DNA from 2 places in the Micromonospora sp. ATLC20 genome. Region 2 is predicted to be linked to the other one. Evidence: riboswitches for the same ligand, from Rfam matches in the RefSeq annotation. Region 2 holds a riboswitch; the other holds the start of a gene.

Region 1 (4,360 bases), on a different contig from region 2:
GCCAACCCGTCCGGCGTCAGCATGGACACCGCGCAGCGGCGGCGGCTGCTGGAACTGGCCGCCGAGGAGGACCTGCTGCTGATCGAGGACAACCCGTACGGCCTGTTCCCCGCCGACGGCACCGAGCGGCGGCCCACCCTCAAGGCGCTTGACACCGCGCGCCGGGTGGTCTACCTCGGCTCGTTCGCCAAGACCGTCCTGCCAGGCGCCCGGGTCGGCTACGTGGTCGCCGATCAGCGGGTGGGGGAGGCGGACGGCACCGTGGTTCCGTTCGCCGACCACCTCGCGAAGATCAAGAGCATGGTCACGGTGAACACGTCGCCGATCAGCCAGGCGGTGATCGGCGGCGCGCTGCTGGCGCACGACTGCTCGCTGGTGGCCGCGAACACCAGGGAGCGGGCCGCGTACGCCCGTAACCTGCGCCACCTCGCCGACGGCCTGGCCCGGCGCTTCCCGGCCGGCGGGCCGGTCACCTGGACGGTGCCGGCGGGCGGGTTCTTCGTGGTGGTGAGCGTGCCGTTCGCTGTCGACGACGCGCTGCTGCACCGTTCGGCGCGCGAGTACGGCGTGCTCTGGACGCCGATGGCGCACTTCTACGACGCGGGCACACCGGTGAACGCGCTGCGGCTGTCGGTGAGCGCCGTCACACCGGAGTCGATCGATGTGGGCCTGGACCGGCTGGCCGCGCTGGTCACGGACGCCATGACCGGTGGTGCGATACCGGAGTGTCAGGGTTCCGGCACCGTGCGTGTTTCCTGACGCCGTTTCGTCTGTTGATAATGGACGAATGGTTGCCTGGGAGTACGCGTTGCTCGTTCGTCGGTATCAGGGTCAGGGTCGCAATTTCCACGTCTCGTTCGTGTGGTACGGCCCGGACGGGTCACGCACCGACGTGACCGCGTACGGCGACACCGCGATCGCGCACCTCAACCGGGTCGGCCGGGAGGGCTGGGAACTGGTCTCCGCCGCCGAGGACGTGAACAACGTGCAGGGCAGCACCGAGGTCCACCGCTACCACCTGAAGCGCCCGCTGCGCTGACCCGTTCACACCGGCGCCCCGGGAGACTCGTTCTCCCGGGGCGCCGCCGTCATATCAGGTCAGGTCAGGTCAGGTCCACGGCGGGGTAGAGCGGGAACGGCGTGAGCAGGTCGGCGGCCTGCTTGCCGACGGACTCGGCGACGGCCGGGTCCAGCACGTACTTCGCCTTCGACGGGGCGCCGTCCGGGCCGGTGCCGGGCGTGGTCTGGCTGAGCACGGTGTGGATCAGCTCGGCGGTGGCGTCCATCTCGGCTGCGCCGAGGCCGCGGGTGGTGAGCGCCGGGGTGCCGATGCGGATGCCGGAGGTGTACCACGCGCCGTTCGGGTCCTGCGGCACCGAGTTGCGGTTGGTGACGATGCCCGAGTCCAGCAGCGCCTGCTCGGCCTGCCGGCCGGTCAGGCCGTACCCGGACACGTCGATGAGCACCAGGTGGTTGTCGGTGCCGCCGGTGACAAGCGTCGCGCCCCGGCGCAGCAGCCCGTCGGCGAGCGCCTGCGCGTTGTCCACGATCCGCTGGGCGTAGTCGGCGAATTCGGGGCGGCGCGCCTCGGCCAGCGCGACCGCCTTGGCGGCCATCACGTGCGGCAGCGGCCCGCCGAGCACCATCGGGCAGCCCCGGTCGACCTGGTCGGCCAGCTCCGGCCCGCAGAGCACCATGCCGCCGCGCGGGCCGCGCAGCGACTTGTGCGTGGTGGTGGTGACGATGTGCGCGTGCGGCACCGGGTCGAAGTCGCCGGTGAACACCTTGCCGGCGACCAGCCCGGCGAAGTGGGCCATGTCGACCATGAAGGTGGCGCCGACCGAGTCGGCGATCTCCCGCATGATCCGGAAGTTGACCTTCCGCGGGTACGCGGAGTAACCGGCGACCAGGATCAGCGGCTTGAACTCGCGGGCCGCCTCGGCCACCCGGTCGTAGTCGATCAGGCCGGTGGCCGGGTCGGTGCCGTAGCTGCGCTGGTCGAACATCTTGCCGGAGATGTTCGGCCGGAAACCGTGGGTGAGGTGCCCGCCGGCGTCAAGCGACATGCCCAGCATCCGCTGGTTGCCCAGCTCACGGCGCAGCGCGAACCAGTCCGCCTCGGTCAGGTCGTTCACCTGCCGCGCCTGCGCCTTGCGCAGCGCGGGGGACTCGACCCGGTCGGCCAGGATCGCCCAGAACGCGACCAGGTTGGCGTCGATGCCCGAGTGCGGCTGCACGTACGCGTGGGACGCGCCGAACAGCTCCCGGGCGTGCTCGGCGGCGAGCGCCTCGACGGTGTCGACGTTCTGGCAGCCGGCGTAGAACCGGCGCCCGACCGTGCCCTCGGCGTACTTGTCGCTGAACCAGTTGCCCATCGCCAGCAGCGTCGCCGGGGACGCGTAGTTCTCGCTGGCGATGAGCTTGAGCGACTCGCGCTGGTCGGCCAGTTCCGCGGCGATGGCGTCGGCCACGCGCGGCTCGACGCCGCGGACGACCTCCAGCGCGCTGCGGAAGGCGGTGGACTCGGCGTTGCGCGACATGCGACCTCCAGGTGACGTGCGGAAGGCCCAGGCGCTCGGCATGCGTCCTCATGACGAGGCCGCTCCCCGATGGTGCTCCATCTCCACGCGCCAGTCACGGCCCGTGCCGATCCTACCGGCCCGGCCGGGACCTGCGAGGTTGGGCCGCCCGTCCCGGCGACTGAACCCCGCGACGCGAACGGGACCGCCCCGAGGGAGGGGCGGTCCCGCTCGCGTCGCGGTGCCGGTGTCAGGCGACCACGGCATCGAGGGACTTCTTCAGCGCCTTCGGGGCGGTCGGCGTCTTCGGCGCCTTGGGGCGCAGGTCGAGCATCCGCTGGCCGATCTCCTGGAGCTGGTTACGGCCGAGCGCCTCGCGGACCTTCGGGAACCACTCCTGCTCCTCCTCCTCGATGTGGTGCAGCACGTTCTCGATCAGCACCGTCGTCTTGGCGTTGTACCGCTCGTCGCCGGCGTCCATCGTGAACAGCTCGAAGCAGAGCACGTCCGCGACGTGGTGCTCCTCGTACGACTCCAGGACGTCGTCCTCGACGTCGGGCACCAGCTCGCGGACCTCCGGGTACATCACCTCGTTCTCGAGGTAGGTGTGCACCGTGAGGGCTTCGAGGATCTGCCCGACGATCTTCCCGCGCTTGCTCGCCGGTCCCTCCTCGGCCTCCTGAAAGGCCTTGAACAGGCGGCGGATCTCCTTGTGGTCCTCCTTGAGCAGGACGATCGCATCGGTGGACACCGGTTACCTCCTAGGTCGGCTGACGGTGCCCCCCTACCCGGCGCCCCACCAGGACAAACAGACCGGGCCCGGCGTGATCGCCGGGCCCGGTCCACGCGGATGCCGGTTACTTCACCGCGTTGTACGCGTCCACGACGCCGGCGCCGTAGAACCCGTTGCGGTTCCCGCCGGAGCAGGTCGCGTCGTACGCGTTCGGGCCCGCCGGGATCAGCGGAACCGGGTTGTAGACGCCCGACGGGCAGGACTTCGCGATCGCCGTGCGCTCCAGGAACGAGGACAGCTGGCCCGGGGTCATGCCCGGGTGCGCGGACAGCGCCAGCGCCGCGACGCCGGTGGCGTGCGGGCTGGACATCGAGGTGCCCTGCTTGTAGCCCCACCCGTTGGTGCGGGTGGCGGTGTTGAAGGTGGTGGACAGGATGCCGTCGGCGGACGTCGAGCGGGCGCCCTGGGTCCGGAACCGGGTGTCGCCGCCCGGCGCGGTCACGTCGATCACGCCCTGGCCGTACGAGGAGTAGTAGCTCTTCTCCCCGGTCGGGCCGACGGCCGCGACGGTCACCACGCCCGGCGCCTCGGCCGGCAGGTCGAGGCAGGCGTTGGTGAGGTTCTCGCGCTCCTCCGGCGTGCCGTTGTTCGGGCTGCCGGTGTCGGTGATCTTGTGGGCCAGGTCGTAGTTCGAGTTACCTGCCGACGCGACGTGCAGCACGCCCTGGGACTGCGAGTAGCGCAGGGCCCGCTGCACGGCCTTCCACACCGGGCGCTGACGCGCGTCGTTGCGGCAGTTCAGCTCCCACGGGTCGATGTAGTAGCTGTTGTTGGTCAGCTGCATGCCGTGCTCGGCGGCCCACATGAACCCGCAGACGGCCGCCTCCGGGAAGATGTAGCCGTCGTCGTTAACCACCTTGACGGCGGCGACCTTCACGCCCGGCGCGACACCGGTGACACCGACGCCGTTGACGGCGGCGGCGATGGTGCCGGCCACGTGGGTGCCGTGGTCGCTGGTGGTGGGGTTCCACGCGGTCTCGGCGGTGTTCGGTACGCCGCCCACACAGGAGGCGCTCTTGTCCTTGGCGATCTGGGTCGCCAGGTCCGG
Region 2 (4,360 bases):
CGATCAACCCGTCGTACAGGGCGATGCCCAGACCGGCCACCGCCACCGCCACCACCACCCGCCGAGGGGTCCGCCGCCGCGGCGACGCCACCACACCCAGCGACGGCCGCGCCAGCACGAACACCGCCACCGCCACCAGCACCACGAGCACCACCGGCCGGTACGCGCTGCCCGGCACCGCACCCGCCAACGCCGCACCCAGCCCCGCCGTCAGCACCGCCAACCCGGCCGCCGGACCCGCCACCGCCCAGTCCAGCTTCGTCCGCCGCGCATACGTCACCGCCGCCGTCGACGTACCGAAGATCGCCGCCAGCTTGTTCGTGCCCAACGCCGTCGCCACCGGCACACCCGGCGCCGCCACCAGCAACGCCGGCAACAACAACAGACCGCCGCCACCCACCACCGCGTCCACCCACCCGGCCAGAAGGGCAGCAGTCAGCAACGTCGTCAACGACAGGGCATCCACCGCCGCATTCTGCCCACGCCACCACCAGCGACAACGCCACCTGTGGCCAGCCTCACCGCCCCCGGCGACGCCGCAACCACACCCCGACCGACCCCACCGCCACGAACACCAGCATCGAACAGCACAACAGCTTCAGCACCCGGCAAGACTCCCACGACGACGTAGGGTGTCCAGGTGCGCCTGGCCACCTTCAACCTGCTGCACGGCCGATCCCTCACCGACGGGCTCGTCGACCCCGACCGGCTCACCGCAGCCGTCACCGACCTCGACGCCGACGTCCTCGCCCTCCAGGAAGTCGACCGCGACCAGACCCGCAGCGGCAAACTCGACCTCACCGCCGTCGCCGCCCGCGCCCTGCACGCCGACCACCACCGCTTCGCCGCCGCCGTCGTCGGCACCCCCGGAGAACAGTTCCGCCCCCTCACCCACGACGACGACGGCCACGGCGAACCCCTCTACGGCATCGGCCTGATCAGCCGCCACCCCGTCCGCTCCTGGCAGGTCACCCGCCTGCGCGCCGCACCCGTGCGCTCACCCATCTACGCACCCGGCCCCGGCGGCGGACTCGTCCTGCTCCGCGACGAACCCCGCGTCGTGCTCGCCGCCGTCCTCGACACCCCCCACGGCCCCCTCACCGTCGCCGCCACCCACCTGTCCTTCGTCCCCGGCTGGAACGTCTGGCAACTACGCCGCGTCGTCCGCGTCCTGCGCACCCTGCCCGCACCCCGGGTCCTGCTCGGCGACCTCAACCTGCCCGCCGGACCCGCCGCCGCACTCACCCGCTGGCGGCCCCTCGCGAGGCGCCCCACCTACCCGGCCGGGCAACCCCGCGTCCAACTCGACCACATCCTCGCCGACCGCCACGGCCTCGACCGGCTCCCGCCCGTCACCGCCGTCCACACACCGCTGGCCACCATCTCCGACCACCGGCCCCTCGTCGTCGACCTCGGCTGACGCTCAACCCAGCCCACTCTGCCGCCGCGCCGCGTCCACCGCGTTACGGAACAACATCGCCACCGTCGTCGGACCCACCCCGCCCACACGCGGCGTGATCGCACCCGCCACCTCGGCACACGACTCGTCCACGTCCGGCAGCAACCGCCGTCCCTCGTACCGCACCCCACCACCGACCACCACCGCGCCCGGCCGCACATGCTCCGGCTGCACGATCCCCGGCACCCCCGCCGCCGCGATCAGGATCTCCGCCCGCCGCGTGTACCGCGGCCAGTCCGCCACACCCGTGTGCACCACAGTCACCGCCGCGTTCGCCGTCGGCCGCTTCTGCGCCAGCAACATCGCAAGCGGCCGCCCCAACGTCGCACCCCGGCCCAGGATCACCACCTCCCGGCCCGCCACCGGCACACCGTGGAACGCCAGCAACGCCTCGATCCCCGCCGGCGTACACGGCAACGGACCCGGCAACCCCAACGCCAGCCGGCCCATGTTCACCGGATGCATCCCGTCCACGTCCTTGTCCGGATCCAGCTCCGCCAACGCCCGGTCGTAGTCCAGGTGACCCGGAATCGGATACTGCACCAGCACCCCGTGCACCGTGGCGTCCGCGTTGAAATCCGCCAGCACCGCGTGCAGATCCACCTGCGACGCCGACGCCGGCAGATGCACGTGCGGCGACACGAAACCCAGGTCGGCCGCCTGGCGTTGCTTGATCCGGATATAACCCGCGCTCGCGTCGTCGTCACCCACCAGCACCGTCGCCAGCGCCGGCGTCACCCCCGCCGCACGCAGCTCCGCCACCGACGCGGCGACCTCCGACAACACCCGCTCCGCCACCGGGGCACCCGGCAGCAACCGCGCAGAAGACATACGACACCTCGCCCGCGGAGGCCCAGGCGGTCGACCCCCACGACGAGCTCCCCGATGGTTCACCCATCCCCGTGCCGCCAGTCGCGTTCCCCCTCAGCCTGCCACAGCCTCCGCCGCCACCGCATCCACCACCGCCTGCCACCCCGGCAACGCCGCCAGCAGACCGTCCGCCCGCCGCCGCCGATCCGCCGCCGACGCCACCCCCAGATCCGCCAGCACCGCCCCGAACGCCCGCTCCCGCTCCGGCGCCACCGCACCCAGAACCACATGACACCGCGCGTACGTCACCAGCACCCAGAACATCGCCTCCCGATGCCGCCCCGCCTCGATCAGCTCAGCCGCACCGTCGAACACCACCGGACGCCCCGCCGCACCCAGATCCGCCCCGAACGCGAACCCCTCCCGCGGCAACCGCGACGCCTCGTCGAACACCACCGCCAACCCGGCCAGATGCTCCCGCACCCGCGCCGCGTCCACACCCACACCGCCGCCGTCGAGCGTGTCCAGCAGGCCCGCGTACCGATCCGCGAACCCGAACCGCGACAACACCCGCTCCGCCCGCACATACCGCCGCCGCACCGTCGGATCCGCCAGCCCCGCCACCGCCGGCCACACCGCCAGCAACGACGTCGGAAACACCCACGCCAGCACCTGCTCCGCGGTCGACGGTGCGGCGTCGACCGCCCGCAAACCGGCCTCGATGCGCCGCCGCACCCCGGCGCACCGCGCCCGCACCCACACCGGATCCGCGAACCCCGCCGCCACCCGCTCCCGTACCGCCGCCAGCCGCCCCGACGGATCCGCGATCACCCCATCGGTACGGAACATCGGCGCGAACACCCACGACCCCAGCACATCCTCCGGGCCGCCCAACTCCGCCCACGTGACAGTGCTGACCTCAAGCAACACCCCCCGGTGCAGAAACTTGCCCACCTTCACACCGGGCTCCCGGCGCACCAGCAACACGTCCACGTCCGACCACACCGGCAGCACCGCGTCGTCCGGCAACCCCACAGTCGACCCGCTGAACAACGCCCCCTCGATCGACGGATCCGCACGCATCCGCTCCCGCACCCACCCGACCGCCACCGCACGCGCCGCACCCATTCGCATCCGCCCGATCCTGCCAGCCCGGCAGCGCACCGACAGACCCATTCTGGATACGTACGGTTGTCGTTTGGGCACAGAACGTGGAACATCGACGTTAGCGACTGTCGTCGAAATCGTGTGGGGCGATGCGAATGACGGGCTACCACCCGATCCTCAAAGGACGCCAAGCCGAACTCCAGGCCGTCAGCCACGTCCCCGACGAACTCGCACCACACATCCTCCCGATCTTCGACCTGCCACCCTCCAAGCGCGGTCCGATCACCGACGCATGCACCTTCAGTCGACGCGCACAGGACAGCATCCCGCGTGACATGGCCATCGCCGTCGACGTGCGCCACCTCCCCGAGCCCACCACCGGCACCCGCCGGCCACTCCGCGACATCGCCGACGACCTGCACCCGTGGGGGATCCCCGCGCTGCCCGTCGCCCACCTGAACGACACCCCCGCACAACTGGCCGACGTCCGTTACGCCGCCGCGCCCTACGGTGGCGTTCTCCGGCTCGCCGCCCACCACACCGAACCGGACGACGCCGAAACCGACGCACGACTGCGCCACGTCCTATCCGCCACCGAACTGCGACCTGAGAACTGCACCCTCGTCATCGACGTCGCCGAGGTGGCATCCGACCGGCACCTCACGACAGCCGAGCCCCTCGTTCGCAAACACCTCGTGTGGGCCGGACGCCACCCCTGGAAGGCGGTCGTCGTCGCCGCCGGAGCGATGCCCGCCACGATCTCCCACGTACCAGCCGGCACCGCCATCCCGCTCCGCAGGCGGGACTTCGACCTCTGGCAGCGGCTCAAGGACCATGACATCCAGTTCGCCGACTACGGCGTCACTCACCCCGGCACCGGCTCGGGACGCCGAGGGCCAGCACCCAACATCCGCTATACCCACCAGGACGCCTGGTGGACCTACCGTGCGCACAGCGACGGCATGGACAGCGGCAACACCGGCA

What was found. A riboswitch is a leader RNA that binds a small molecule or an ion and turns the genes downstream of it on or off. The one in region 2 is predicted to bind ZMP and ZTP.
Region 1: linked by a shared signal. The riboswitch ahead of AC2CHG_RS24980 (glycine hydroxymethyltransferase) and the one ahead of AC2CHG_RS10700 (bifunctional 5,10-methylenetetrahydrofolate dehydrogenase/5,10-methenyltetrahydrofolate cyclohydrolase) in region 2 are both predicted to bind ZMP and ZTP.

What each region holds. Positions count from the first base shown of each region.
Region 1 is NZ_JBXUOV010000161.1:749-5,108, forward strand. Features, by position in the region: gene AC2CHG_RS24970 (aminotransferase-like domain-containing protein) at 1-759, shown strand, start outside; gene AC2CHG_RS24975 (hypothetical protein) at 788-1,039, shown strand; gene AC2CHG_RS24980 (glycine hydroxymethyltransferase) at 1,104-2,540, opposite strand; ZMP/ZTP riboswitch at 2,559-2,648, opposite strand; gene AC2CHG_RS24985 (hemerythrin domain-containing protein) at 2,770-3,270, opposite strand; gene AC2CHG_RS24990 (S8 family peptidase) at 3,377-4,360, opposite strand, start outside.
Region 2 is NZ_JBXUOV010000035.1:11,782-16,141, reverse strand. Features, by position in the region: gene AC2CHG_RS10710 (sulfite exporter TauE/SafE family protein) at 1-466, opposite strand, end outside; gene AC2CHG_RS10705 (endonuclease/exonuclease/phosphatase family protein) at 641-1,420, shown strand; gene AC2CHG_RS10700 (bifunctional 5,10-methylenetetrahydrofolate dehydrogenase/5,10-methenyltetrahydrofolate cyclohydrolase) at 1,424-2,290, opposite strand; ZMP/ZTP riboswitch at 2,304-2,385, opposite strand; gene AC2CHG_RS10695 (hypothetical protein) at 2,384-3,403, opposite strand; gene AC2CHG_RS10690 (beta family protein) at 3,532-4,360, shown strand, end outside.